Regions from separate parts of the Kitasatospora sp. NPDC056446 genome, predicted to be linked through region 2. Evidence: riboswitches for the same ligand, from Rfam matches in the RefSeq annotation. Region 2 holds a riboswitch; each other region holds the start of a gene.

Region 1 (7,189 bases), on a different contig from region 2:
GGCGAAGGCGCGACGGACGGGCGGCAGGTCCGCGCTGCGGACGGCGCAGTGGGGGGCGGCCGCCGTACTGGCCGGGACGGGGCTCCTCGGACTCCTGCTGTTCGCGCTCGGCCGGGACGGGGCCTGGCAGGCGCTGGGCGGCGGCCTGGTGGTGGCCGGGGCCTCGGCGGTGCTCGGCGGCGGCCTGGGCTTCCTGTTCGGGGTGCCCCGGGTGCGCGGCAACTCCGGCGAACCGCAGGGCTCGTACGTGCCGAACACCAATCTGGAGCAGGTCTCGGACTGGCTGACCAAGGTGCTGCTGGGCGTCGGGCTGACCCAGCTCGGCTCGCTCGGCGAGCGGCTGCACGGGCTCGGCACGACCCTGGCGCCCGCCCTCGGCGGGGGCGACGCGGCGGTGCCGTTCGCGGCGGCGCTGGTGCTGTACTTCCTGGTCTTCGGCTTCCTGGCGGGCTGGCTGGTGACCCGGCTCGCGCTGCCCCGGGTGCTCAACGACGCCGACCAGGCCCTGGACCTCTTCCTCGCCGGGCAGGACCGCGACCGGCACGGTGACAAGGTGGGCGCGGACGACCTGCGGGTCCGCGCGATGCAGCAGCTCGGGCTGCTGGGCGGCAGCGCCGAGCAACCCGGCGCGCTGGCCGGGCAGTTGCCGCCGTCCTCGGGTACGCCGGCCGGGCCGGACGGTGTGGTGGCCGAGGTCCGCTCGACCGCGCGCCGGTCGGCGCTGACCGCCGACCAGGTGCGCGGCCTCTTCGCGGCCGGCTCGGAGGGCCGGCGGATCCAGGCGCTCGCGCTGATGCAGGGCGACCCGGCGCTGGCGGACCTGGCGAGCGTGCTGGAGGCGATCGAGCACCCGCGCTCGGACTTCGAGCAGTACCACGCGCTGCTGGCGGCCCGGGGGTTGCTCTCCCGGCTGCCGGCCGCCGGGGCCCAGCTGCTGCGGGACACGGTGACGGCGCGGCTGGTCGACCCGCAGGGCATCCCGTACGGCTCGGACCGCAGCTGGCTGGCGGAGAAGATCCTCTCCCGGCTGCCGGTGCCGGCGCCGGCACCGGCCGTCGTCCCGGCACAGCCCGGCCCGCCGGGCGCGGCGGCTCCGGCGGCGCCCGCGCCCGCCGCAGGGGGCGACTCCTAGCCGGTGGGCCGGGCCCTGTCCGCCGGCCCCGAGTCCTGGACGGTGAAGCGCAGTTCGGGCCGGTCCCAGGTGATCCTGCCCGCGGCGGGGAAGACACCGACGCGTTCGGCGCCCACCCGGAGGTAGAAGCGCTCGGCGGGCGGGTTGGAGACCACCTTGACGGTGGTGATCCCGATCCGGCGGGCCAGCTCCAGCAGGTGCCCGATCAGCAGCCGGCCGGTGCCCCGCCCCTGGGCTTCGTCCGCGACGAACATCAGGTCCAGCTCGGCGGGTTCGCGGATCAGGGCGTAGAAGCCGAGCAGGCCGCCGGTGTCCGGGTCGGAGGCGAGGAACACCTCGTGGCGGGCCAGGTAGTCGGGCGTCACCCGGTAGCCGTCGATCATCGGCGCGTACTCGCCGCGGTAGGCGGAGCAGGCGTGGATCAGCTCGGTGAGCCGTTCGGCGTCGGCCGTTTCGGCACGCCGGATCATCGTCTCGGTCATGCCGGGAGTATAGGATCGCTAGGGGGTTTCGACCATTACATATCGGATGCGCGCCGGGCCTGCTCCCGGTGGCGGCGGCCGGCGGCCCGCAGCACCAGGACCCGGCGGAGGCAGCCGCCCCCGGCCGGGGGCAGACGGTGGACCTCGCTGGCGATCCGGCGCTCACCGAGGGCGTACCGCAGCCGGTCGAGGTGCCCGCAGCGCCGGCCGCGCCCGTCGCACAGCGGCTGGACGCGGACCTCGCCGTCCGGGGCGGTGACCCGGACCAGCTCGGCCAGGGCCGCCAACTGGCGCTCGGGGCCGAACAGTTCGGGGTAGGCGAAGAGCAGGTAGCCGCTCAGGGTGAGGGCGAAGGTGCCGTCCGCGAAGGGCAGTCGGGGCAGCGCGGCGGCCACGTACCGCTGCGGGTGCGCGGCCGAGTCGGCGGCGAACAGCCGGCGGGCGCGGTCCCAGCTGCGCAGGTAGCGCTCGGACCGGCCGGGGTCGTCGGGGCGGTCGGGCCGGTGCGCGGGGTAGAGGTGCGGGCGGGCGGCCATCGCGGCGGCCATCGCCGCCCGGGCGGCCCGGGCGCGGTCCGCGACCTCCGGCAGCGGCAGCGCGTACGCCGGGTCGACGGCGATCACCCGGCAGCCGAGCCCGCGCGCCTCGGCGGCCAGTCCGGCCGCGCCGCCCGGGCAGTCCAGCAGCGGCCCGGACAGGGCGGCGAGCCCCGCCCGGGTGAGGCCGAACAGGGCGCAGTACTCGTCGAGCGGGCGGGAGGTGACCAGGACGTCCGGGGGTGCGGGGGGAATGCCTGCGGCGGCCACCCGGTCATCCGAACACGCGTCGGCCCCGGCCGCATCCGGAGCACGGACGGGGCCGGGGCCGACGCAGGGGCCGAGGCAGGGGGCCAGGGGGTAGCGGACAGGGGCCAGGGACCGGACCCGGGCCGGGAAGGCCCGCTCAGCGGCCGAGCAGCCCCTGGGCGGCCGCCCGGTTGACGTTGGTCAGGCCGCGGACCAGCTGCGCGGTGAGGAACACCACCAGCACCCCGACCAGCGACAGCCCGGCGATCTGCCAGGTCCCCTCGATGAAGTACTCGTGCCGGACGTGGTGGCTGTCGGTGAAGTCGAACACCCGGTACCCGCGCCACGGGGTGTAGGTCGGGAAGACCCAGTGGTAGGCCGGGTAGAGCGCCATCAGCCAGCCGAGCAGCAGGAACACCAGCGTCACGGTGAAGCTGAAGATCGCCCAGGGGAACATCACCACCTGGTACAGCGCGGCCTTCCAGCCCGCCCCGTCCGCCAGCCGCGCGGTGACCGCGCCCCAGTTGCCCTGGCGGATCCGGCGCACCGCCTTCGGGCCGGGGACGTCCAGGGCCAGCATGCCGCGCACCCGGGCCCGCTCCAGCCGGCCGAAGCCGCGGCCGGCGGTGGTCAGGCCGGCCAGCACCGGCAGGCCGACGGCGGTGACGACGGTGGCGAGGCCGACGCAGAACAGGGTGATCGTGACGACGAAGCCGGCTATCGCCACCGGCAGGCCGCTGAACGCGTAGCCGATCTCGCGGTAGTAGTGCGCGGAGAACGGCGCCCGCCAGAAGGCCGGCGGCTGCTCGGTCCGGTGGGCCCGGACGGGGTGCGGGTCGTCGCCGCGACCGCCCAGGACGTCCCACTCGTCGTCCCGCATGCTTCGGCTGCTGCTCATGTCCCCGGCCCCCGGCCCCTCGTTCTGGCGTGTTCTGACGGTCGCCCGCGTTCGCTGACGACGTCCAGTCTGGCCGAGGGCCCAGGCCGGGGGGCATCCGGAGGCCTGGCGGATCGGGGGTGGGGTTAACCCCCGGGTCCGTTGCGGGCCCCGCCGCCCGGGGCGACACGGCCCTGGCGGGGCGACGCGGCCCTGGCGGGGCGGGCGGGGCGGCGCGGTCGGGGCGGCACTCGGCCCGGGCGGGCCGGAGGCGCTCAGCCGGCCGAGCCCGGCCACTCGTCGGCGAGCAGCGAGTAGAGGTACGAGTCGGACCAGACGCCGCCCTTGAGCTGGTCGTGCCGCGCCCGCCCCTCCAGCCGGAACCCGAGCCTGGTCAGCACCTTGACGGAGGCCGCGTTGTCCACGTCGACCCAGGCCGCCAGCCGGTGCACGTCCAGGCCGCGGAAGGCGAGGTCGCAGAGCAGGCCGGCGATCTCGCCCGCGTAGCCGAGCCCCCAGAACTCCCGGCCGAGGACGTAGCCGAGGTGGGCGGAGCGGTGCTTCCCGAGGGTGAGCGAGGCGTGCGCGATCGGCGTCGCGTCCGCCGGCTCCGCCGCGTCGGCGAGCCTGGTGACGGCGAGCCGGTAGGTGTCCCGCTCCCCGGCCATCGCCTCCTCCAGGTAGAGCTCCACCTGGTCGGCGCAGGTCTCCCGGTCGCGCGGCTCGAAGGGCAGGTAGCGGGTGACCTCCGGGTCGCCGAAGAGCGCGTGCAGCGCGTCCACGTCGCCGTCGGTGTGGTGGTACTCGCGGATGGCCAGCCGGGGGCCGGTGAGTCGTACGGGGACCATGGCTGCCGACCCTACCGGCACCCGGCGGCTACCGTTCGGACTATGAACGACGAAGACCTGCGGCTCGCCCCGCGCACCAGGGCCGCCGACCTGCTCGCCTGGGCGGACGGGCAGGACCGCGCTCCGGTGGCCGAGGGGCCGCTGCGCGCGGTCCTGGCGCTGCTGGAGCTGGGCGAGGGCAGGATGCACGACGGCTGGCCCGAACTGACCTCCGACGCGGTGGAGCACCTGCTGTACGAGCGGCTCCACCTGTACGTCCAACCCGCGCCCGAGGAGGACCCGCTCGCGTACGGCGACGCCGTCCGGCTGCTGGTCGACCACCAGCGGGCGGTCCGGCGGCTGAACGCCAAGCGCCAGGAGCGGCTGCACGCGGAGGCCGAGTGGCAGGGCGAGGTCGCGGCCGGGCTGCTGCGCCGCGCCGACCTGGTGACCTGGCCCCGGCTGTACGCGCTGCTGCTGCACGCGTACGGGGTGGACGTCGCGGACCCGGAGGCGGTGCGGGACTGGCTGGCCGGTTTCGGCGGGCTCGCCGAGGAGGAACGGCTGGCCGCGTTCGAGGCGCTGGCACCGGCGGGCTGGCTGGACGAGCCGGACGAGCGGGGCTGGGGGCCCGGCCGGGTGCTGTCGGTGGGCATGGCCACGGACGGCGCGCGCCGGCTGCTGGAGCAGGGCCTGATGCGGCGCAGCTACCGCAACCTGGCCGAGCTGACGGCGCTCGGGCGGCCGATGCCGGACGAACTGGCCGGGGACTTCGGGCGGTTCGAGGAGGCCGCGGTCGCCGTGGCGCTCGACCTGTTCGGGGAGTGGACGGTGCCCGGGCTGCCCCGGCTGCTGCTGGAGGAGTTCCCGGAGCTGGCGCCGGAGCCGGGCCAGGAGGAGATCGACGCGTACCTGGCGCAGTTGCCCGCCGAGGACTGAGGCGCAGCGGAGAGCCCTCGGCCGCGTGTGCGGCCGGGGGCTCTCGGGCTTCCGGGACTCTCAGGGCTTCGGGCTCCCGGGCCTTCGCTACGGGTTGAGGCCGCGCTGCTGGAGCCAGGGCTCCGGGTCGACCGGGGCGCCGCCGCCGGGGCGGACCTCCAGGTGCAGGTGCGGGCCGGTGACGTTGCCCGTCGCGCCGACCTTGCCGATCTGCTGGCCGGAGGTGACCTTGCCGGTGCCCTTGATGATCGAGGAGAGGTGGCAGTACCAGATCTCGGTGCCGTCGGGCAGCGTCTCGACGATCCGGTAGCCGTACGAACCGGACCAGCCGGCCGAGGTGATGGTGCCCTGGCCGAGCGCGTACACCGGGGTGCCGGTGTCGGCGGCGAAGTCCAGGCCGGTGTGCAGGTTGGCCCAGTAGCGGGCGCTCTGGCCGTAGTGGGCGGAGAGCCGGTAGTCCTTCACCGGGAGGGTGAGGGCGGCGGCCTGGGCCCGTTCGGCCTCCTCGGCGGCGCGCTTGGCCTCGGCCTCCTTGGCGGCGGCCTTGGCCTCGGCCTCCTGCGCGGCCTGCACCCGGGCGCTCTCCTCGGCGGCGGTGCGCTGGCTGTCGGCCTGCTGCTGGATGCGGGCGGCGAGGGCGAGGCCGGGGTCGGCGGCGAGGGCGACCGGGGTCTCGTCCGGGCTCTCGACGGCGGGGGCGGCGGCCGGGGTGGCCGAGGCGAAGCCGGTGGCGCCCAGGGTGGCGGCGACGGCGGTGACGCCGAGCAGTGGGGAGGCTCCGCGGGTCTGACGCGGCATCCGGTGGCGGTTGGTCTCGGCCTCGGGGCCGAGGAGTCCGGGGCCGTGGAACTCGGGGCCGTCCGTACCGGGGTGGTCGAGGAGCCGGGTACCGGCTGCGGGGCCGGCCGGGTGTGCCGGGGTGTGCGTCGACGCCACGGAGGCGCGCTCCTTTCCTTCCTTCGCGCCTACCGGGTTAGCTGACGGGTTCGGAGCAGGAAGGTCTCCTACGGCCGGGCCGGAGCCCCGCCGATTCACCCCAAGGAACGTGGTTCCCCGGCTCCCTGACCTGCCCGGAGGCCGGTCTGCGGGATTAGGCGACGGCGCACGGTGCCGTCTGGGTACGGCGTTGACGACCGCGCTGCGTTATCAAACGTTAATCCTAGGACGCCCTGATTCCAAGCCATCCGTCCGGGACGGCTGTGGAACACGTGATCGGACGTCAACGAACGACCCCTCACCGGGGCACCCGATCCGAGCACTCCATCTGAGTACTCCTACTCATGTGCGAGCCGCCCGCACGGCCGCATCCTGGCGCCATGAGCGCACCGATGCAGAACCGCACCACGGCCGCGTACTACATCCAGGCCATCCTCTCCTTCGCCCTCTCCGGCACCGCCCTCGCCGTCGGGATCGCCTACCTGCCGGTCGGCGGATGGACCCGGGCCTTCCTCGGGATCGGCCTCCTCTACACCGTCACCTCCGCGTTCACCCTGGCGAAGGTGATCCGGGACCGGCACGAGTCCAACGAGATCGTCAGCCGGGTCGACCAGGCCCGCCTGGAGAAGCTGCTGAGCGAGCACGACCCGTTCCGGGCGGACGGGGTCTGAGGCGCGCGCGGCCCGCCGTCGGTACCAGTGCTTGACGGCTAAGGCTATTAGCCTTAGCTTTATGGCTATCGGCAGTATTCGCCGATGCCCCGCAGCGGCGGACCGAGGAGGCCCACCATGAACGCCACCACCCCGAGCACCCGGTACCTGGACGTCCCCGGCGGACGGATCGCCTTCGACGACACCCGCCCGGACGACGGCACCCACCAGGGCGACGCCGCCCCCGTCGTCCTGCTCCCCGGGATGCTCGACAGCCGGGCCGCGTACCGGCACCTCCGCCCGCTGCTCACCGCCGCCGGCCACCGGGTCGTCACCATGGACCTGCGCGGCTTCGGCGAGTCCTCGATCGCCTGGGACGACTACGGCCCGGCCGCCCTCGCCGACGACGTCCTCGCCCTGCTCGACCACCTCGGCATCCCGCGCGCCGTCCTCGCCGGGAACTCCTACACCGGCGCCACCGTCGTCAAGGCCGCCGGGGACGCGCCGGAACGGGTCGCCGGGATCGTCCTGATCGACGCCTTCGTCGAGAACCCCGAACCG
Region 2 (7,189 bases):
TCCAGGGCCTCGAAGGCACCGGTGGAGGCACCCGACGGGACAGCGGCACGACCCGTGCTGCCGTCGTCGAGGCCGACCTCGACCTCGACCGTGGGGTTGCCACGCGAGTCGAGGATCTCACGGGCTACGACGACATCGATGGACGGCACGATGCATCTCCTTGCGGAAGCAGGTCCGGCTGACGGTGGTGCTGCCAGCGGGACGATTACGGAGTCGTTACGGACCAGAGCCTAACCGCCCGTGCTCCCGGGGCCACGTCGACCTCGCTTCCGTCTCAGCGTGTGGCCCGGCTACCCACCGGTAGTTCACCTGCTTGTCCCACCTTGTCCCACCGGGGCGGGCGAATGCGGACGAAGGGGTCCGGCAGCGCCGGACCCCTTCGCACGCACGGCGGTTCGGCTCAGCCGAAGTGCAGCACCTGGCCGGGCATGATCAGGTTCGGGTCGCCGCCGACGGTGCCGTGGTTCTGGTCGTACAGCGCGTGCCAGCCGCCGGACACGCCCTGGGCAGCGGCGATCGTCGACAGCGTGTCGCCGGCCCGGACGGTGTAGTCGTGGCCGGACGCCGGGGCGGCCTGCGGGGCCTGCGGGGCCTGCTGCGCGGCCTGCGGGGCGTACTGCGGCTGGGCGGCCTGGCCGGCGTACTGCTGGTAGACGCTCTGGTGGCTGGTCCAGTACCAGGCGCCGTTGTTCTGGTACCAGTACACCTTCGCGGTCGCGTCCCACCCGGCCTGGCCGGAGAAGCCCGGGGTCTGCGGCTGCGCCTGCTGCTGCGGGGCGCTCTGCTGCACCGGCTTCTGGACCGGCTTCTGCACGGGCTTCTGGGCGACCGGCTTCTGGGCCGGGGCGGCGGGCTTCTGGGCCTGCTGCTTGGGGGCCTGCGCGGGGGCGGACTGCGGCTTGGCGTCCGAGGAGGTGTCGACGGAGGCCGGGGCACCGCCCTTGCTCAGACCGGCCTTCTGCGAGCAGACGGGCCAGGCGCCCGGGCCCTGCGAGGCGAGGACCTTCTCGGCGACCGAGATCTGCTGCCCCTTGCTGGCCTGGTTGGCCTGCGGCGCGTACGCGGTGCCGCCGTACGCCTTCCAGGTGCTGGAGGTGAACTGCAGGCCGCCGTAGAAGCCGTTGCCGGTGTTGATGCCCCAGTTGCCGCCGCTCTCGCACTGGGCGACGGCGTCCCAGGTGGAGGCCGGGGCGGCGGAGGCGCCGGTGGCGGTGAGGAGCGGCATCGCGAGTCCGACGCCGGCCACACCGGCGACGGCGATGGCCTTCTCGGTCTGGGTGCGACGACGGTGACGGCCGGTTCCGACGAACAGCATGAAGGGTCCCTCTCCGTACGCCTGCGAGGTGAGCTGTCGGGTTCGGACCGGGAGGTGGCCCGGCCGCCGTGCGCGGAAACGATTCCGCTCGGGCGGCTTCACCCCAAGCCGTCGGGAAACGGCAACAAACCTGGTTCCCCCGCCCCTGCCCAGGGTTCTGGTCGGTTTCCCGTGGCGCGGCGGGCAGGATTCGGCGTTCCGCGCACGAGGTCCGCAGCTGCGAACTCCAGGGAGAGTAGACAGAACATCAGACCGATCACAAGCTCATATCACCGATATCACACAGAAATTACGGCCCGTGTCCGATCGCCTACCAACGGCGGCTATATGTCCGGATTGATGGGTGTTCAACCCCCGCCCACGGGCCGCCGGGCGACGTTTCGTCAGGGCGCCGCCCGGCGTGTCGCCGGCGCATTGTCGGCGTTTCGTCAGCTCGCGTCAGTTTGTCGAGGGCGCGGACGGGGTGTGCGGAAGCGTATGCGGAGGCGTATGCGGGGAGCGGCTCTCCGGAGTGAATTCGACCGGGAGTTCCCGCAGGCCACGCATGATCAGACCGCCGCGCCAGCGCAGATTCTCCGGGCTTTCCGCCAGCCGCAGATCCGGCAGCCGGGACAGCAGGGTGGACAGCGCGGCACGCCCCTCCAGGCGGGCCAGCGGGGCACCGATGCAGTAGTGGATGCCGTGCCCGAAACCCAGATGGGGATTGTCCGCCCGGGCCAGGTCCAAGGTGTTCTCGTCCGCGAACCGGGCCGGATCGCGGTCCGCCGCCGCCAGCACCACCAACACCGGGTCGCCGACCGGGATCGCCACGCCGCCGATGGTCAGCGGCTGCGTCGCGAACCGCCAGGTCGCCAGCTCCACCGGCCCGTCGTAGCGCAGGAGTTCCTCGATCCCCGTATCGAGCAGCGCGCGCTCCCCGCGTACGACCGACTCCTGCAGCAGCCCGCGCTGCCCCGGGTTGCGCAGCAGCGCGTACGTACCGTTGCCGATGAGGTTCACGGTTGTCTCGAAACCGGCGAACAGGAGGATGAAGGCCATCGCCGCGGCCTCGTTCTCCGTCAGGTGCTCGCCGTGGTCGCTCGCCCGGATCAGGCCCGAGATCAGGTCGTCCCCGAGGTCCGCCCGCTTGCGGTGGATCAGCTCCAGCAGGTACGCCCGCATCCGCTTCACCGCCCGCCCCACACCGCCGCGTTGGCCGCCGCCGTGGCGGATCATCATCCCGGCCCAGTCGCGGAAGTCGTCCTGGTCCTCGGACGGCACGCCGAGCATGTCGCAGATCGCGTAGATGGGGAGCGGGAAGGCGAACTCGTGGATCAGGTCCGCCGAACCGCGCTGCGCGAAACCGTCGATCAGCCGGTCCGTGAGCTGCTGCACCCGCGGCTCGAACTCCGCCACCCGGCGCGGCGTGAACGCCTTCGACACCAGCCGGCGCAGCCGGGTGTGGTCCGGCGGATCGATGTTCAGCAGGTGGGTCATCAGGTCCGCCTGCCGCTCCCCCGGGATGCCCACCCGGCCGGTGCGGTGCGCCTGCCCGCTGTGGTGCGCCGGGTTCTTCGACAGCCGGCCGTCCGCCAGCGCCTGCCGGGCGTCCGCGTACCTGGTCACCAGCCAGGCCTCGACGCCGCTCGGCAGCGTGGTGCGGTGCACCGGGGAGTGCTCCCGCAGCCAGGCGTAGGCGGGGTACGGGTCGGAGGCGAACTCCCAGGTGAACAACTGCGGGGCCGCGGGCCGGCCGGGGGCTCCGGGCGTGCCGTCGGGCTCGGCTCCGGGCCGGGCGGCTTCCGGCACGGGGTCGGGCGCGGATTCGGGCTGGGCGGGGGCTTCTGGCCGCACGGCGGCGGGCTGCGCGGGGTCGGGCTGAGCTGGCATGGTTCGACCGTATCCGGTGCGCACCCGCCCCCTTCCCCCGGCGGCCCGCGCCGCCCGCGTCAACGGCGTGCGACCCGGACGCCAACACTCCGTGGACGACCCGTGGACGGTCCGTGGACAGCTCTTGGACAGCTCTTGGCCGGGCGGCGGGCGTGAGCCTGGTCACCTGAGGGGTAATCCCTGTTGCGGAGGATCAGGACCTGCCTACGATCCTCCGCAGTACGCGTGGGCGCCGGTGCGGTGCCGCCCACAGGGAGGAGCAGACCATGCGGGTCAGCGGATCAGTCGTCGTCATCGCGGTACTCGACGGCGGGTCGGGCGCCGACCTCGCCCGCCGGTTCGCCGCGGCCGGCACCGCCGGAATGCTGATCGCCGACCAGCACGTCGGCATCGCCGAGGACCTCGCCGCCGAACTCGACCGGCCGGGCTGCCCCGTCGTCGGCGTCTCCGGCGACATCCGCCGACCCAGCGACGTCGCCGCCCTCGTCGACACCGCGGAGAAGCACCTCGGCCCGATCGACCTCTTCGCCGTCGCCGGCCCGGACGGCGAGCGGATCGTCTCCCTCGCCGACCTGCCCGCCCACCTCGACCTGGAGCGGCTCGCCGAACTCGTCGTCCTCGTCGGCGAGGCCATCGGGGAACTCGTCCCGCCGCAGCGGCGCCCGGTCACGCACACCGCCACGGCGGCCTGAGCGACTACTCGCCGGCCGCTTCGCCGTCCGGCTCGTCGTCGAATTCGCCGTCGGGTCCGCCGTCGGATTCGCCGTCCGGCTTGAGGCCCTCGGCCGCGCGCACCGCGTCCCGGTAGCCGCGCGCGGCCGAACGCAGCGCCGCGTCCACGTCCACCCCGGCGTCGTGCGCCCGCTGCGCCACCGCCAGCAGCAGCCGGCCCGCCGACGCCGGAGTCAGCTCCGCGGGCAGCTCGTACGACTCGTCCGACACCTCGGTGAAACCCGCCCGGCGCACCCGGGACACCAGCTTCGCCGCGTACGCCAGCGCGGGCAGCCCGGCCGGCACACCGTCCAGCACCGACTCCCGGTCCGCCTTCTCCGCCGCCTTCAACTGCTCCCAGTTCGCCTCCACCTCGGCGGCGCCCTCGGCCTCGACGTCCCCGAACACGTGCGGGTGCCGGTACATCAGCTTCTCGACGATGTCACCGGCCACGTCGTCCACGGTGAACGGCTCGGTCGGGTGCTCCTCGGCGATCCGGGAGTGGAAGAACACCTGGAGCAGCACGTCGCCCAGTTCCTCGCGCAGCGTCCCCCGGTCCCCCTCCTCGATCGCCTCGACCAGCTCGTACGCCTCCTCGACCAGGTACTTCACCAGGCTCTCGTGCGTCTGCTCCGCGTCCCACGGGCAGCCGCCCGGCGAGCGCAGCCGGTCCATCACCGTCACCAGGTCCAGCAGCCGCGAGCCCGGCAGGTCGTACGAGCCCGGCAGCACCTCGATCTCGGGCACCTCACCGGCCCGCTCCACCGCGAGCCGCGCCAACGCGTCGGTCAGCCCCGGATCCCCGTCCGGACCACCCAGCCACACCGTCGCCCCGGCCCCGGCGGGCTGCCCGGTCAACAGCCGCGCCAACGCGGGCGCCGACCCTGGGGCCACCACCTCCACCGCCACCCCGGCCTGCCGAACCGCCGCCACCTGCGGATGCCCCTCGTCACCCACCAGCACCCGCCCGGCCGACCGCAAGGCCTCCCAGGCCGGCCACGCCAGCAGCCCGGGAGCCACCCGGTGGGTGGTGGTCAGCAGGATCAACTTCGCGCCGGGAACATTCGTCGTCACACCCCGAACCTACCCGCCGACCCCCACCCCGGCCGCGCCACGGGAAGCCACCCCCACCGGCGGCCGGTCACAGCGGAACGGGCCCACCCGGCGAAACCCCCAGCTCGCAGGGCCCGCAGCACCGGAAGTCGGCCCAGCCGACTCCCCCCACCTGAGCGCCAACCATCCACAAACGAAGTCGGCCCCGCCGATTTCCCGCGCGCGAACGGCAACCCACCACAGCGGCGGACACCGACCAAAACGCCCACCCTCGCCGGCACAGGAAGTCGAACCCGCCGACCTCCCACGCCCACGCAGCGGCCAAGCACCACCGGGCCGAACGAGGCCGGCGGGAGCCGAGGTCCGAGGTGGAGAGCGGGTGGCGGCGAAGCACAGCCCGGCGGGGCCCGTCAGGAACCCCACCCCAACCGGCGGACCCGCAGCACAGGAAGTCGAACCAGCCGACCTCCCACGCCCACGCGGCGGCCAAGCACCACCGGGCCGGGCGGGGCCGGCGGGAGTTGGGGCGGGGTGGAGAGGGGCGGCGGCCAAGCACAGCCGGGCGGGGCCCGTCAGAAACCCCACCCCAACCGGCGGACCCGCAGCACAGGAAGTCGAACCAGCCGACTTCCCACACCCACGCGGCGGCCAAGCACCACCGGGCCGAACGAGGCCGGCAGGAGCCGAGGCGGGGGAGAGCGGGTGACGGGCGGAGCGCTGCCGGGCCGGGCGGGGCCGGCGGGAGCTGAGGTCCGGGGTGGGTCCGGGGCGGGGAGGGGTGGCAGAGGTGCCGGTGGCGGGGTCAGTGGGGGGTGGGGGGCCAGGGGGTTTGGGGGTGGAGGGTGGAGAGGGATTCGCGGAGGCGGCGGACGGTGGGGTGGTGGGGGCCGTCGCGGCGTTCGCGTTCGAGGAGGACGGGGAGCAGCCATTGCCAGGCGTTCTGGGGGTCGCCGGCGGCGGCGAGGTGGAGGCCGATGCGTTCGCGGAGGTCGTAGCCGCGCTCGGGGTCGGTGTCGAGGCCGGTTTCGAGGCGGGCCGTGTGGGCGGTGAGGAGGGCCTGGTACTCGGCGAGGGCTTCGGCTCCGTGGCCGAGCCGGTCGAGGCAGATGGCGGCGCGGTAGCGGTGGTCGAGGCCCTGGGGGCCGTGCGGGCCGCCGTCGGCGGTGGCGGCGAGGCGGCGGTACTCGGGGAGGGCCTGCCCGGGGTGGCCCTCGTGCAGGAGGGTGCGGGCGTAGATGGTGCGGATGGTGCGCACCAGGGGTGCGGCGTCGCCGAGTTCGGCCTCCGCGCGGGGCAGCAGCCGGGCGGCGAGGCCGAGGATCTCGGAGTGGCGGCCGGCGTCCACGAGGTCGGAGAGGCGGGCGCATTCGGCGCCCAGGTCGGGGAGCGGGGGCGGGGGCGCGGGCGCGGGCGCGGGCGCGGGCGGAGCCGGCGGGACTGCCGGGACCGGCGTCCGCAGGAAGGGGCGCGGTTCCGAGCGGACCGCCGACGGGTGCGCCGCCGCCGTGACGGTCCCGGGCTGGGGCTGGTGCGGGAAGCGGTACGGCCGTACGGGGTCGGGCAGCGGGGTGTAGCGGGGCTGCGGGGTGCCCTGGGCCGGTGGCAGCAGCGGGAGCAGCCGCGCGTACACGGTCTGGGCGTCGGCGGGGCGGCCGGCGGGCTGCTTGGCGAGGAGGTCGAGGACGAGCCGTTCCAGCGGCTGCGGCACCTCGGGGCGCAACTCCCGGAGCGGGACGGGTGGTTCGTCGACGTGGCGGCGCAGGACGCCGAGCGCGGTGGGGGCCCGGAACGGTTCCTCGCCGGCGAGCATCTCGTGCAGCAGGCAGCCGAGCGCGTAGAGGTCGCTGCGCGGGTCGGTGGTGGCGGCGAGGGCCTGTTCGGGGGCCATGTAGGAGGGGCTGCCGACGGGCACGCCGGTGAGGGTGAGGCGGGTGGTCTCGGTGTCGAGGGCGGTGGCGATGCCGAGGTCCAGCAGGACGGTGCGGCCGTCCTCGCGGACCATGACGTTGCTGGGCTTGAGGTCGCGGTGGACCACCGGGATGGCGTGGACGGCGGCGAGCGCGGTGCAGAGCTGGGCGGCGACGGCCACCGCGCGCTCGACGGGGAAGGGCGCGTCCTCGGCGATGAGGTCGGCCAGGCTGACGCCGGGGATCCGCTGCATGACGAGGTACAACTCGCCCTCGTCCTCGCCCGCGTCGAAGACGGTGACCAGCCCGGGGTGGTCGAGCACGGCGGTGACCC
Region 3 (7,189 bases), on a different contig from region 2:
CGCCGCCGACGACCCGACCACCGGTGACCTCTTCGGCGGGAGCAAGCAGCGCCGCGACGAGGCCAACCTGATGTGGCGCCTGAAGAACCTGCCGTCGCCGAACGTGTCGGTGCTGCTGGCCGGCACCAAGAAGGGCGACGGCGACTACCGCAGGGAGACCGAGGCGTTCGTCGAGGCGGCGCAGAGCCCGATGAAGGTCTCGTACAGCATGCTGGAGAACGGCGGCCACAACTTCGAGACGTGGAGCGCGCTGCTGCCGTCCTCGCTGGAGTGGCTGTCCGATCACCTCAAGGTGCCGAACCCGGCCGCCTGACAGCGACGCCCGAAACGTACGGGACCCCCGGAGTCGACACTCCGGGGGTCCCGTCGTCACACGGCGTTCAGGGCGTTCGGCCGAGGGCGCTCGGCTCAGGCCGCCCAGCCGGGGCCGTTCGGCTCAGGCCACGCGCTCCAGCGTCCCGGTGTGCAGCTGGCCGACCCGGCCGCCCTCGCCCTCGAAGGTCCAGAAGGCCCGGACGGTCAGCTGCCTGAGGTCCATCACATGGCTGACGGTGATCCCGCTCTGCTCCGTCCAGCTGACGAAGTAGACCTCCGGCGCGACCTCGGCGACGTGCAGCCGCACGTCCTCCCACTGGCCCGCGGACTCGCCGAGGCCCTCCCAGCGCAGCCGGGTGCCGTCGGCCGAGTAGGTGTTGCGGAACGCCGCGCCGTTGTCGGCCCGGAAGACGTAGGTACGGCCGGCGAAGGCGGGCAGGGGCGCGGTCATGGCTGGGCGGGGCCTCGTTTCTGGGCTAGGCGCTTCCGGGTTCGGCGCTCTTGTGCACTGCGGAAGATGTCGGACCCCCAATTTATCCGACCGGGTGCACTCGGTCCGACCTTTGCCACGGTACGGTCCGCCATCGTGCCGTCCGCCGGGGTGTGCGACCGGCACATGGGCACCCGGAGTGCGCCGGTCCTACCGTCCGGCCCATGAGACCAGCCCCCACGAGACCGGCCCCCGCACGGCACGTTCCCGCACGGCACGTCCCCATGCGACGTACCCCCACGAGACGTACCCCCATGCGACGTATCCGCACGCGGCGCGCCCCCACCGCGCTCGCCGTCGTCCTCCTGAGCCTCGCCGCCCTCCTCCTCGGCACCCCCGCGAGCCGGGCGGCCACCGCCTCCCTCACCCTGGAGGCCGCCTTCCCCGCCCCTGGCAACGGCTGGGCCAAGGTCGAGCGCTACCTCGACACCACCCCCGGCTTCCGCACCGAGCAGTTCCCGTCCGACGGGCGCGGCGACCAGGACGGCGCCCGGCGGACGTACTTCGGCACCGGCGAGCCCTCCTCCGGCCGCTTCCTGCTCTACTCCGCCGCCGGCTGGGACACCGGCGGCCGCGCGACCCCCGTCCTGCTGGTCCACGGCGCCAACGACAACGCCGACCGGGCCTGGGCGAACCCGGGGGAGTCCGGCGCCTGCGGCGCGGCCTCCTGCCCGTCCACCGGTCTCGCCCAGTACCTCGCCGGTACCGGCCACCGGGTCTTCGCCGTCGGCTTCGCCCACAAGCACGGCGACAACCTGCTCCAGGCGCAGGCCGTCGGCGACGCGATCGCGCTGATCCGGGCCCGCCTCGGGGTGCCCCAGGTCGACGTGGTGGCCTGGAGCAAGGGCGAGGTCGCCGCCCGGGCGTACGTGTCCTCGGTGCGGCCGTCGTGGGGGAGGGCGTACGCGGGCGACGTGCGCCGCCTGGTCACGCTCGGGGGGCCGAACGGCGGGCTCGACTACGTGTACGCGCACGGCTGGTCCTTCGACCTCGCCACCTGGCCGGCCTGCGGCGGCAGCGCCAACGCGCCGTCCCCGCACCTGTACATGACCTGCTACGGCACGTACACGGCGCAGCCCTGCCTCGGCGTGCTGCCGACCGGCGGGTACGACTGCTACCCGGGCCAGCGCCAGCTGCTCGCCCGCTGGGACGGGAAGTACGGGGTGGACACCACCGCCCAGGACTGGTGGACCACCTACTACGGCGGCCAGGGCTTCTACACCTCCGGCCAGGGCATCCAGGCGGCGATCGACGCGGGCTCGCTGATCGCCCCGCTCCAGCAGGCCGGGATCCCGCCCGCGGTGCGCACCTACCTGCTGGCGGGCGGGTCGGCCGACATCCCGGGCGTGCTCGACGAGAACCGGGGCCCGAGCGACGGGATCGTCTTCACCGCGAGCGCCCTGGACACCACCGGTATCGCGACGGTCGGCGGCACCCGGCTGCTGAGCGGCCTCAACCACCTGGAGCTGGCCTGGGCGCCGGAGGCCGAGAGCCAGGTCGACGCCTGGCTGGGCTGAGGCCGCTCCGCCGAGCCGAACCGAGGCCGAGCCGCACCGACGCCGACGCCGACACCGAGCCGCACCCCACCGCACCGAACCGCTCCACCGGCGCGCGCGAAGTGATCAACTCGGCCGCCACGCAGTGTCGTTGATCGACACCACTGTGAGCTGTGCGACAACCGGCCCGAGACAGTTGTCCGTTCACGTACGGCCTGCCTAGCCTGCAACGGTCGTCCGCCCCCGCGGACCCCGCCGCCGGGACGCCTAGTCCTGTCCACCCGTCGGCGGGTCACCGAGCACCACAGCGGACAGGAGCGGGGGAACCAAGGTCGGCGCCCGGCCCGTGCGCAACCGTGTACGGGCCGAGGCTAGGGGTGAAGCCGCTCCACAGGCGGCCGGGCCAACTGCAGCCCGAACCCGACAGCTAACCTCGCCGGCGTCGCAGAGGTCCTCTCATGCCCCAGCCTGCCGCCCGGCGCCGCGCGCCGCGCCACGCCCGTCCGACCCACCGCGGCCGCAACGCCGCCTTCGCCGCCACCGGGGCGCTCGCCATCAGCGGCGCCGGCCTGCTCGGACTGCCGTCCGTCACCGGTGCCCAGGCCGCCACCGCGCCCACCGTCACCCAGGACCGCCTCGCCCCCGCCGCCATGGTCGCGGGCAAGGCCACCACCGCGTCGCTCGCCCTGCACTCCTCGGCCTGCTTCACGGCGAAGACCGTCGGCGTGGGCGTGCGCGACGCGCGCGGCACCAACCTCGACTTCCCCGGCAACGCCTCCAACGTGCAGATCTGCCCGAGCGGAGTGAACTTCACCAGCGGTGCACGCACCCTGCCCGCCGGGACGTACACCCAGTTCGGCTTCTGGCAGGACCTCGGCGGCGCCTGGCACAACCTGCCCTCGCAGCAGCTGGTGGTCTCGGCCACCGGCACCCCGACCCCGACCCCGACCCCGACCCCGACGGCCACTCCCACCCCCACCCCGGCGCCGACCAAGACCGCCACCCCGGCCCCGAAGCCCACCGAGACGCCCACCGCGACGCCCAGCCCCACCACAGCGCCCAGCCCCACCACGGCCCCCAGCCCCAGCCCGAGCGCCACCGCGAGCCCGAGCACCCCCGCGCCGTCCTCCCCGGTCGCCGGCAAGTCGCTGACCTGGTCCGACGAGTTCAACGGCCCGATCTCCTGGGGCCAGCGCTGGGTCGGCGACAAGAGCACCTCGTACAAGTACGGGAACCACAACCCGGACGACAACAAGCTGGACTGGCTGAACAAGAACAACGTCAGCGTCGCGAACGGGGTCGCCACCTTCACCGCCACCCCCGGCGGCCCGACCCTGGAGAACGGCAAGCAGTCCTGGAACACCGGCTTCCTGACCACGGAGGGCTCCAGCGAGGGCTTCCAGGTCAAGACCGGCGACTACGCCGAGACCCGGGTCAAGCTGCCCGCCGGCACCGGTGCCTGGCCGGCCCTGTGGACCTGGAAGAACGGCAACGGGGAGATCGACTCCTTCGAGTACCACCCCGACAACCCGAACCTGCTGGAGCTGACCAACCACGTCAACCCGGGCACCCCGAAGTACTACACCGACGCGAGCGCCGTCGCGAAGGACCAGTGGGTGACCATCGGCACCTACTACGGCGCCAACTCGGTGGACTGGTACGTCAACGGCGTCAAGGTCCACTCGGACGGCAAGGGCGTGGGCGCCAACTGGTCGGCGTACCTGATCCTCAACCTCTCGGTGTGCGCCGGGCAGTACCACCCCGCGCCGCAGGGGACCGCCCCGATCACCATGGCCGCCGACTACGTCCGCGTCTACCGCTAGGCCCCGCGCCCTCGTGGCCGGGGAGGACGGCCCTTTCCCGGACCGGCCGTCCTCCCCGGTGCCGTCCGCGTTCAGGAACCGGCAGCCGTCTCGACGACCCTGATGTCGAACGGCTGCCGGTTGTTGTCCCCGTCCCGGTCGTCCGCGCTGCGCACCGCGACCGAGCCGCCGACCAGCGTGCCCAGCGGCAGGTCGGGGGAGAGCAGGACCGGGACGAGCGCGGTCGCGCTGCGCCCCTCCTTCAGCCCGGGGCCGAAGACGCAGCGCACCTGCCGGCCGTGCTCCGCGACCTCGCAGTCCTCGGGGAAGTACGGGCCCTCGGGGGTGACGCCCTTCGGCAGGGTGACCACCACCGTGAAGGGCGAGGCGGTGGTGTCCGGGCCCCGGTTGGCGACGAAGGCGTGGATGGTGGTGGTCTCGCCGGGCGGCGCCGGGTCCGGGTCGAGCCGGATCACCTCCAGGTCGGAGTCGGACGGCGCGGCGACCACGACGGGCAGGGTGGACGCCCCGACCACCGCCGGCAGGACGGACGCCTCGGGCGCGCCCGGCGCGACGACCTCCACCGTCGGGCGGGGTTCCGGCTGCCGGAGGGCCCAGGACGGGCCGGTGGCCAGTACCGCCACGGCGCAGCCCGCCGCCACGGCGGCCACCGCCGCGACCGTCCCGCCCGTGCCGAACCTCCTGTGCCTGGTGCCGAACCGTACGGTGTCGCGCACTCCCTGGTGCTCCATGCCGTTCACCCTGCCCTCGTGCCGGCCGTCCGCGCCGTCGCGGACCGCGTCCGCACCAGGGTGGCCGGGCGTCGTCGGGACGGGCGCGCAACCCGCCCGGCGTCCGCCCGAACGGCGGACGCCGGGCGGCCTTCCGGCCTCTCCTGGCGGCACCGGAGGTTGACGTTTCGTCAGGGAGCGAGGACCTGCCCGAGCCGGGTCGCGATCTCGTGCATCACCGGCACCAGCGAGGCGGCCCCGGCCTGTTCCTCCAGGGCCCTGATGCGGGCCTCCGGTCCGGAGACCGAGAGCGCGGTGGGCGTCGGCGCGCCCGGGACGGCGAGCGCGATGCAGCGGACGCCGATCTCCTGCTCCTGGTCGTCGACCACGTAGCCGCGCTCGCGCGCCTCGGCGAGCTGGCGCATCAGCTCCTGCGGGTCGGTGACCGTGTACTCGGTGTGCGCGGGCAGCGGGTTGGGGCCGAGCACGGCGCGCGCCTCGTCCTCGGGGAGCTGGGCGAGCAGCGCCTTGCCGACGCCGGTGCAGTGCGGCTGGACCCGCCGCCCGACCTCGGTGAACATCCGCATCGAGCGCCGCGACTGCACCTGCCCGACGTACACCACCTCGCCGCCCTCCAGCACCGCCAGGTTGGCGGTCTCGCCGGTGGCCTCCATGAGTTCGGCCAGGTAGGGGCGGGCCCAGCTGCCGAGCAGCCGGCCGGAGGTCTCGCCGAGCCGGATCAGCCGGGGGCCGAGGGTGTAGCGGCGCGCGGTGTCCTGGCGGACATAGCCCTGCTGGACGAGGGTACGAACCAGTCGGTGGATGGTCGGCATGGGGAGGCCGGACGTGGTGGACAGTTCGCTGAGCGTGGCCACGCCGCCGGAGTCGGCCAGCGCCTCCAGGAGTTGGAAGGCGCGCTCGACGGACTGCACGCCGCCGCTCGCACGGTCGGCGCCCGTCGTCGATGCTGTGTCGGGGGTCGCAACCACCGGCGTTCCCTTCGCTGTCGGGGAGGAGTAGAGTCCCGGCGACCTCTTCAACAAATCGTTGAAATTCTGTATCGCGGAAACTAGTCTCCACCTTACAGAATCGATCTCGCCGACAGGCGGGTATCGATCGAGGAAGTTCCCGAGGAGGCTCCCACCGGAGCTCCCTTCGCCAGGCTCAACCGTCTTAGGAGTGTCCTGCTCATGGCTGCAGATCAGGGGCCCTCCCCCAGCCTCCGGCCGGGGGTACCCCCACGCACTTCCACCGCCGCTCCGGTCGTCACCGTCGCCGGCCCGCGCGTCCACCGGGCGGAGGAGGTGCTCACTCCGGAGGCGGTCGCCTTCGTCGTCGGACTCCATCGCGCCTTCGAGGGCCGCCGGCAGGAGCTCCTGGCCGGGCGCAAGGCCCGCCGCGCCGAGATCGCGGCGACCGGCACACTGGACTTCCTCCCCGCGACCGCCGGCATCCGGGCCGGGGACTGGAAGGTCGCCGAGGCACCGCGCGCCCTCCAGGACCGCCGGGTCGAGATCACCGGCCCGACCGACCGCAAGATGGTCATCAACGCCCTCAACTCCGGCGCGCGGATCTGGCTCGCCGACTTCGAGGACGCCACCTCCCCGACCTGGGAGAACGTGGTCAGCGGCCAGGTCAACCTGATCGACGCCTACGAGGGCCGGATCGACTTCACCACCCCGGCCGGCAAGGCGTACACCCTCAAGCCCGCCGCCGAACTCGCCACCGTCGTGGTCCGCCCGCGCGGCTGGCACCTCGACGAGAACCACCTGCTGGTCGACGGCACCCCGGTCGCCGGCGCCTTCCTGGACTTCGGGCTCTACTTCTTCCACAACGCCGCCCGGCTGCTCGCCAAGGGCTCCGACGACCCCAACTCCGGGCCGTACTTCTACCTGCCCAAGACCGAGAGCCACCTCGAAGCCCGGCTCTGGAACGACGTGTTCACCCACGCCCAGGCCGAACTCGGCATCCCGCACGGCACCATCCGGGCCACCGTGCTGATCGAGACCATCACCGCGGCCTTCGAGATGGACGAGATCCTCTACGAGCTGCGCGACCACGCCGCCGGCCTCAACGCCGGGCGCTGGGACTACCTGTTCTCCATCGTCAAGAACTTCCGCGACGCCGGCGAGCACTACATCCTGCCCGACCGCAACAGCGTCACCATGGCCTCGCCCTTCATGGCCGCCTACACCCGACTGCTGGTGCGGACCTGCCACAAGCGCGGCGCCCACGCGATCGGCGGCATGGCCGCGTTCATCCCCAGCCGCAAGGACCCCGAGGTCAACGCGGCCGCGCTGGAGAAGGTCAGGGCCGACAAGGACCGCGAGGCCGGCAACGGCTTCGACGGCTCCT
Region 4 (7,189 bases), on a different contig from region 2:
CATGACCGGGTCGTCGAGGTCCGCGCTGCCGGCCACCGTCGAGCTGCACGATTACGAGTACGCCGTGATCCGGGCGGTGCCGAGGGTCGAGCGCGGCGAGTGCGTCAACGTCGGGGTGCTGCTGTACTGCCGGCAGAGCTCGCACCTGGCGGCCCGCACGCACCTGGACCAGGCGCGGCTGCTGGCGCTGGACCCGGTGGCGGACGTGCAGGGGGTGCGGCGGGCGCTGCACGGGATCGAGGCGGTCTGCCTGGGCGGCCCGCAGGCCGGTCCGGCGGCGGGGGACAGCCCGGGGCAGCGCTTCCGCTGGCTGACCGCGCCGCGCAGCGCGGTCGTCCAGCCGGGGCCGGTGCACACCGGGCTGACCGCCGACCCGGACGCCGAGCTGCGGCGGCTGTTCGACCAGCTGGTGCTCTGAGCGGGCGCCCGCAGGGGCGCCCGAGGGCCGGGTGGGGCGCGTGGGACGTGCGCGAGCGGGCGCGTGGGCGGGCGTGCGGGGCGGATGCGGGGCGGCTCGCCGACGGTTGCCCCGGTCAAAGCTTGAGTTGGTGAAGCACCTGGTCGTACGCTGACCCCATGGGTTCGACAGCGACGACGACCGTACCGACCAACGCCGAGCTGATGGAGGTGTTGGCCTCCGTCGGTGCCGCGTACTTCCAGGACTTCGCGGCGGCCGCGGCCCGGCACGGCCTCTCCTCCTCGCAGGCCAAGGCGCTGGGGGCGGTGCAGGAGCCGGTGCCGATGCGGGCGCTGGCCGGGCGCCTCGGCTGCGACGCGTCGAACGTCACCGGGATCGTGGACCGGCTGGAGTCGCTGGGCCTGGCCAACCGGGCGGCGGCGGCCGGCGACCGCCGGGTGAAGATCGTGGTGATCACGGCCGAGGGCCGCGAGATCCTCAACCGGATCCGGGGCGAGATGGCCCGCACCCACCAGGCCTTCGAGGCGATGACCGACGACCAGCGGATCGCCCTGCACTCGATCTGCTCGCAGGTCCTGCCGGTCCTGGCGGGCCGGACGCCCGGCGCCCAGTAAGGCGTGTCCGACACGCCCAGGCGCCGCGCCGACGGTCCGGCGGTGGGCCCCGACCGGGCCCACCCCATCCGCCGACGTCCGGCATGACCTCGGCTGTTACCCTTGCGAAGCGTGAGCGCGAAGCCCCAGATCCCCAATGTCCTGGCCTCCCGGTACGCCTCGGCGACCCTGGCCCAGCTGTGGTCCCCCGAGCACAAGGTGGTCCTCGAGCGCCACCTGTGGCTCGCCGTCCTGAAGGCCCAGCAGGACCTCGGCGTCGAGGTTCCCGCGACCGCCGTCGCCGACTACGAGCGGGTCGTCGACCAGGTCGACCTCGGCTCGATCGCCGCCCGTGAGCGGGTCACCCGCCACGACGTGAAGGCCCGGATCGAGGAGTTCAGCGAACTCGCCGGCCACGAGCAGATCCACAAGGGCATGACGTCCCGGGACCTGACCGAGAACGTCGAGCAGCTGCAGGTCCGCCAGTCGCTGGAGCACGTCCGCGACCGTACGGTGGCCGTGCTGGTGCGCCTGGCCAAGCTGTCGGCGCAGCACTCCGAGCTGGTCATGGCCGGCCGGTCGCACAACGTGGCCGCGCAGGCCACCACCCTGGGCAAGCGCTTCGCGTCGATCACCGACGAGCTGCTGGTCGCCTTCCGCCGCCTGGAGGAGCTGATCGCCCGCTACCCGCTGCGCGGGATCAAGGGCCCGGTCGGCACTGCCCAGGACATGCTGGACCTGCTCGGCGGCGACACCGACAAGCTGGCCGAGCTGGAGCGCCGGGTCGCCGGGCACCTCGGCTTCGAGAACGTGCTGACCAGCGTCGGCCAGGTCTACCCGCGCTCGCTGGACTTCGAGGTGCTCACCGCCCTCGTCCAGCTGGCCGCCGCGCCGTCCAGCCTGGCCAAGACCATCCGCCTGATGGCCGGCCACGAGCTGGTCACGGAGGGCTTCAAGGAGGGCCAGGTCGGCTCCTCCGCGATGCCGCACAAGATGAACACCCGCTCCTGCGAGCGCGTCAACGGCCTGGCCGTCATCCTGCGCGGCTACGCCTCGATGACCGGCGAGCTGGCCGGCGACCAGTGGAACGAGGGCGACGTCTCCTGCTCGGTGGTGCGCCGGGTCGCGCTGCCGGACGCGTTCTTCGCCTTCGACGGCCTGCTGGAGACCTTCCTGACCGTCCTCGACGAGTTCGGCGCCTTCCCCGCCGTGGTCGAGGCCGAGCTGGACCGCTACCTGCCGTTCCTCGCCACCACCAAGGTGCTGATGGGCGCGGTGCGCGCGGGCGTCGGCCGGGAGACCGCGCACGAGGTCATCAAGGAGCACGCCGTCGCCTCCGCGCTGGCGATGCGCGCGGGCGCCCGGGAGAACGAGCTGCTGGACCGCCTGGCCGCCGACGAGCGGATCCCGCTGGACCGGGCCGCGCTGGACGCGCTGCTGGCCGACCGGCTCTCCTTCACCGGTGCGGCCGGCGCCCAGGTCGCCGAGGTGGTCCGCCAGGTGGACGCCGTCGCGGCCGCCTACCCGGCGGCCGCCAAGTACGCTCCCGGCGACATCCTCTGATACGCCCGTGAGTTGACGCCGGGTCAGCTCGGCTTCGAGGGCCCTGCCACCGGACCGGTGGCAGGGCCCTCGTGCGTGTGGACGTGGCCCGGGTCGAGCGGCGGGGTGGTGCCGCAGCTCCACTCGCAGTCGGGCTCGGCCACCGGGTGGTCCTCGGGGGCGAGCACGTTGCCCCGGACGGTGGTGAAGGCGATCAGCCCGCCGGCGGCCAGCAGGCCCGCGCAGATCAGCATCGCGGTGTGGAAGGCGGAGTCGACCGAGGCCGGTACCCGGTAGGCGTCGCCGCTCAGCCCGGCCAGTGCCGGGAGGGCGGCCACCGCGAGCAGGCCGGCCGCGCGGGCGGCGGCGTTGTTGACCCCGCTCGCGATGCCCGCGTGCCGGACCTCGACGGCGGCCAGCACGGTGGCGGTCAGCGGTGCGACCAGCAGCGTCATCCCGCAGCCCATCACCGTGACGGCGGGCAGCACGTCCGCCCAGTAGGAGGAGTCCGGGCCGGTGCGCAGCATCAGCAGCACCCCGGCGGCGCACAGCAGCGGGCCGATCGTGAGCGGGATCCGCGGGCCGATCCGCTTGCCGAGCCGGCCGGCCCGCGCCGACAGCGCCAGCATCAGCACCGTGATCGGCACCAGCGCGAAGCCCGAGACCAGCGGCGAGAAGCCGGCGACGATCTGGAGCTGCACCACCAGGAGGAAGAAGACGCCGCTGAAGGCCGCGTACACGCAGAGGGTGACCAGGTTCACGGCGGTGAACAGCCGGGAGGAGAACAGGCCGAGCGGCAGCATCGGGTCGGGTGCGCGGCGTTCGACGGCCACGAACGCGGCGGCGAGCACCAGGCCGATCGCCCCGGTGACCCAGACCGCGGGGGACAGGCCCTCGCCGGCGGCGGTCAGCGCGTAGGTGACCGCGCCGAGCGCCAGTGCGGCGAGCACAGCGCCGAGCACGTCGAAGCGGCCGGACGCGCCCTTGTCCCGGCTCTCCGGCACCGATCTGGTGGTGACCGCGATCACGGCGGCCGCGAGCGGCAGGTTCAGCAGGAAGATCCAGCGCCAGCCGGGGCCGTCCACCAGCCAGCCGCCGAGGAAGGGGCCGACCGCGGCCGACACCCCGCCCAGGCCGGACCACAGGCCGACCGCGGCCGAGCGGTCGTCAGGGTGGAAGACCGCCTGGAGCATGGCGAGCGAGCCGGGGGTGAGCAGCGCGCCGCCGATGCCCTGGACGGCCCGGGCGGCGACCAGCACCTGGATGTTCGGCGCGGCGGCGCAGGCCGCGGAGGCGGCGGCGAACCAGACCACGCCGATCAGGAAGACCCGGCGCCGTCCGTAGCGGTCGCCGAGCGCGCCGCCGAGCAGGATCAGGCCCGCCAGGGTGAGCAGATAGGAGTTCAGCGTCCATTGGAGGGACGCCAGGGAGGCACCGAGATCGGTGCCGATGCGGGGCAGGGCGACGTTCACCACGGTGCCGTCGAGCATCGCCATGCTGGAGCCGAGCACGGTCGCCAGTAGTACCCAGCGACCCTGCGCGGTGCCCAGGCGCAGGGTGCCGGCCTCGGAGGTGGCCACGGCCCGATCCTGCGCCTCCCGAGGCGTACGTGACAAGGGTCACCGGTGGGTGTGTCGGTGGCGTGCGGTGCGTGAGCGGGCGACTGCGCGGCGGCGTCGACTTCGGCGCAGGGTCGTGGATCAGTGGCGGGGGGTGAATGGGTTGTGTACGCACTGTGCGGGCCGGTATCCGGAGGGTGACGGTGACCAGGGAGATGGTTGCCGATTCAAGAGATCGACATTGCTTCACCCGAACGGATGGGTTTTAGTTCAGCGACCGCCCGGCCAGTCCGGACGGATCCGCCGGGTGGAACGCCGAATCCTGCCGCTGCCCGGTGGTTCGATCTGAACTCTGTACGGCAGGAGCGGGGGACCCACAGGTAAGTCGCCGGACCGGAGTTCGCGCCTCAGGGCGCGGGCGTCCAGGACCGGCTTGGGGTGAAGCCGCACATGCGGCCGGGCAACTCCAGCCCGAACCCGACAGCTCACCTCGCAGGCGTCGGAGAGGAAAATTCCATGCCTGCACAGGCTCGTCGTATCGCCCTGCCCCGCGCCGCCCGGATCGGCATCGCCACCGCTGTGACCGGTGTCTCCTTCGCCCTTCCGCTGGTGACCGCGATCAGCGCCCAGGCCCACACCGCCCCGGCCCCCGCCGCCGCCTCCGCGCCGGCGGCCCAGGCCGCCGCGCCGGCCCCGGCCGCCTCGGCCGCCTCGGCCGAGAGCTACCGCGTCGTCAGCGGGGACACCCTGTCCAAGATCGCCGACGCCCGGAACGTCCAGGGCGGCTGGCACGCGCTGTACGAGCAGAACCGCTCGCTCGTCGGTGCCGACCCGAACCTGATCTTCCCGGGTCAGCAGCTCGCGCTCGCCGGCCACGCCGCCGCCCCGGCTGCTCCGGCCGCCCCGGCGAAGCCCGCCAAGCCGGCCGCGCCGGTCACCCAGGCCGCCGCCGCCAAGCCGCAGGCCCAGGTCCAGGTCCAGACCGAGGCCGCCAAGCCGTCCGCCCAGGTGCAGACCCAGGTTCAGACCGCGGCCCCGGCCCCGGCCGTGACCGCCGTCCCGGTCGCCGCCAGTGCCGCCTTCGTCGCGCCGCTGGCCAACCCGAAGCTGGGCACCGCCTACGGCGTGGCCGGCTCGATGTGGGCCTCCGGCCACCACACCGGCCAGGACTTCGTCGCCTCCACCGGCACCCCGCTGCGCGCCGTCGGCAACGGCGTCGTGGTCAAGGCCGGCAACGGCGGCGCCTACGGCAACGAGGTGGAGATCAAGCTCGCCGACGGCCACTACGCCGAGTACGCGCACCTCTCCTCGATCGGTGTGACGATCGGTCAGTCCGTCACCGTCGGCCAGCAGATCGGCCTCTCCGGCGCCACCGGCAACGTGACCGGCCCGCACCTGCACTTCGAGATCCGCAACGGCTCGGAGTACGGCTCGGACATCGACCCGGTCGCCTACCTGCGCGCCCACGGCGTCGCGCTCTGACCCTCCGGGGTCTCAGGAACCACCGCTGCTGCGGAGCGAATCGGTCCTCCGGGATGGTCATGTCGGGTGACCGCTCGACCGGGTGACCGCCGCGCGGCGGACATGGGCGCGGGACACGCCCAGGCCGGCCCGGCTCGCGGGACATACCCCCTCGCGAGCCGGGCCGGCCACTGCCGTTTCCGGGGCGTCCGGTCGTTCGAGGCCGGCTCCGGGCGGTCGAACATGGCGTCAACTCTGCCGTCAGGCAGCGGGGTTGTCGGATGATCCGCGCCTTGCGGGGCGCCTGGCGGCACCCGATGCTTTCGGCAGTCAGCGCCCGGCCGGTCCGGCGGGCGGGAGAGCCGGGGCAGGCGAGGAGGCCGGATGGCCGTCCGGGGCGAGGGCGTGGTCGGGGGCCGGTCGGGGAAGCCGCCGGGGACGGGGCCGTCGGGGAAGCGGCCCGGCGGGGATCCCGCGTCGGCGGGGGAGGCGGCGGACGGCGCTGGTCCGGGGGAGGCGGGGACGCCGGCCACGGCGGACGGCGCGGAGGCGGTGGGGGGCGCGGCGGCGGTGGACCGGCTGAAGGCGGGCTCGGTCGGCCTGGTCGGCGTGGTGTTCATGGCCGTCGCCACCGCCGCCCCGATCACCGCGATGACCGGCAACCTGCCCATCGTCGTCGGCCAGGGGAACGGCGTCGGCGCGCCCGCCGCGTACATCGTGGCGACCGTCGTGCTCACGGTGTTCTCGATCGGGTACGTGGCGATGGCCCGGCACATCACCGCGGCCGGGGCGTTCTACGGGTACGTCTCGCACGGGCTGGGGCGGGTCGCCGGGATGGCGTCGGGGCTGCTCGCGCTGCTCGCGTACATCGTCTTCGAGGCCTCGGTCCTCGGCTTCTTCGCGTACTCGCTGCGCGGGCTGGTCCGGGCCCAGGTGGGGGTGGATCTCGGCTGGGGCTGGTACGCGCTGTTCGGACTGGTCGTGATCGGGGTGACGGGCTGGTTCGACCTGCATCTGACGACGGGGGTGCTCGGGGTCGCGCTGGTGCTGGAGGTCGCGGTGCTGGGCGCGGTCTCGGTGGCGGTGCTGTGCTCCGGCGGCGGGCCGGACGGGATCGTCGGGGCGGCCGTGAACCCGCTGAACGCGCTGAAGGGGGTGGGGAGTTCGGGGGCGGAGGCGGCCGGGCTCGGACTGTTCTTCGCGTTCTGCTCCTGGGTGGGCTTCGAGTCGACCGCGATGTACGGCGAGGAGTCCCGGGACCCGAAGCGGGTGGTGCCGAGGGCGACCCTGGTGTCCGTGGTCGGGGTCGGGCTGTTCTACGTCTTCGTGTCCTGGATGATCGTCTCCGGCAACGGGGTCCGGCACGCGATCGCGGTGGCGGGCGGCGCGGTGCCGGGCAAGGACGGCAACAGCCTGTTCTTCGACCCGCTCGGCGAGCACCTCGGGGCCTGGGCGGTGACGGTCTTCCAATGGCTGGTCGTCACCGGCTCGTTCGCGTGCGCGATGGCGTTCCACCAGTGCGCGGCGCGGTACCTGTACGCGATCGGGCGGGAGGGACTGCTGCACCCGGCGCTGGGGCGCACCCACCGGCGGTACGGCTCGCCGCACGTGGCCTC

The links. A riboswitch is a leader RNA that binds a small molecule or an ion and turns the genes downstream of it on or off. The one in region 2 is predicted to bind cyclic di-AMP.
Region 1: it holds a riboswitch for cyclic di-AMP, as region 2 does, so the genes downstream of both, ACFQ6N_RS03640 (M23 family metallopeptidase) here and ACFQ6N_RS30285 (transglycosylase family protein) in region 2, are expected to answer to the same signal.
Region 3: it holds a riboswitch for cyclic di-AMP, as region 2 does, so the genes downstream of both, ACFQ6N_RS06040 (hypothetical protein) here and ACFQ6N_RS30285 (transglycosylase family protein) in region 2, are expected to answer to the same signal.
Region 4: it holds a riboswitch for cyclic di-AMP, as region 2 does, so the genes downstream of both, ACFQ6N_RS23735 (peptidoglycan DD-metalloendopeptidase family protein) here and ACFQ6N_RS30285 (transglycosylase family protein) in region 2, are expected to answer to the same signal.

What each region holds. Positions count from the first base shown of each region.
Region 1 is NZ_JBHTRF010000003.1:225,952-233,140, reverse strand. Features, by position in the region: gene ACFQ6N_RS03670 (hypothetical protein) at 1-1,132, shown strand, start outside; gene ACFQ6N_RS03665 (GNAT family N-acetyltransferase) at 1,129-1,614, opposite strand; gene ACFQ6N_RS03660 (class I SAM-dependent methyltransferase) at 1,650-2,420, opposite strand; gene ACFQ6N_RS03655 (sensor domain-containing protein) at 2,557-3,297, opposite strand; gene ACFQ6N_RS03650 (GNAT family N-acetyltransferase) at 3,552-4,124, opposite strand; gene ACFQ6N_RS03645 (hypothetical protein) at 4,167-5,042, shown strand; gene ACFQ6N_RS03640 (M23 family metallopeptidase) at 5,130-5,978, opposite strand; cyclic di-AMP (ydaO/yuaA leader) riboswitch at 5,991-6,149, opposite strand; gene ACFQ6N_RS03635 (YiaA/YiaB family inner membrane protein) at 6,359-6,649, shown strand; gene ACFQ6N_RS03630 (alpha/beta fold hydrolase) at 6,767-7,189, shown strand, end outside.
Region 2 is NZ_JBHTRF010000064.1:30,929-38,117, forward strand. Features, by position in the region: gene eno (phosphopyruvate hydratase) at 1-149, opposite strand, end outside; gene ACFQ6N_RS30285 (transglycosylase family protein) at 401-1,315, opposite strand; cyclic di-AMP (ydaO/yuaA leader) riboswitch at 1,320-1,488, opposite strand; gene ACFQ6N_RS30290 (cytochrome P450) at 1,754-3,184, opposite strand; gene ACFQ6N_RS30295 (SDR family NAD(P)-dependent oxidoreductase) at 3,451-3,876, shown strand; gene ACFQ6N_RS30300 (MazG family protein) at 3,881-4,969, opposite strand; gene ACFQ6N_RS30305 (protein kinase) at 5,751-7,189, opposite strand, start outside.
Region 3 is NZ_JBHTRF010000006.1:60,714-67,902, forward strand. Features, by position in the region: gene ACFQ6N_RS06025 (alpha/beta hydrolase) at 1-313, shown strand, start outside; gene ACFQ6N_RS06030 (phenolic acid decarboxylase) at 437-766, opposite strand; gene ACFQ6N_RS06035 (esterase/lipase family protein) at 1,060-2,322, shown strand; cyclic di-AMP (ydaO/yuaA leader) riboswitch at 2,592-2,758, shown strand; gene ACFQ6N_RS06040 (hypothetical protein) at 2,760-4,124, shown strand; gene ACFQ6N_RS06045 (hypothetical protein) at 4,196-4,855, opposite strand; gene ACFQ6N_RS06050 (IclR family transcriptional regulator) at 5,026-5,823, opposite strand; gene aceB (malate synthase A) at 6,025-7,189, shown strand, end outside.
Region 4 is NZ_JBHTRF010000039.1:32,106-39,294, forward strand. Features, by position in the region: gene ACFQ6N_RS23710 (HipA family kinase) at 1-5, shown strand, start outside; gene ACFQ6N_RS23715 (DUF3037 domain-containing protein) at 2-418, shown strand; gene ACFQ6N_RS23720 (MarR family winged helix-turn-helix transcriptional regulator) at 577-1,032, shown strand; gene purB (adenylosuccinate lyase) at 1,144-2,574, shown strand; gene ACFQ6N_RS23730 (MFS transporter) at 2,598-4,133, opposite strand; cyclic di-AMP (ydaO/yuaA leader) riboswitch at 4,416-4,626, shown strand; gene ACFQ6N_RS23735 (peptidoglycan DD-metalloendopeptidase family protein) at 4,629-5,594, shown strand; gene ACFQ6N_RS23740 (APC family permease) at 6,192-7,189, shown strand, end outside.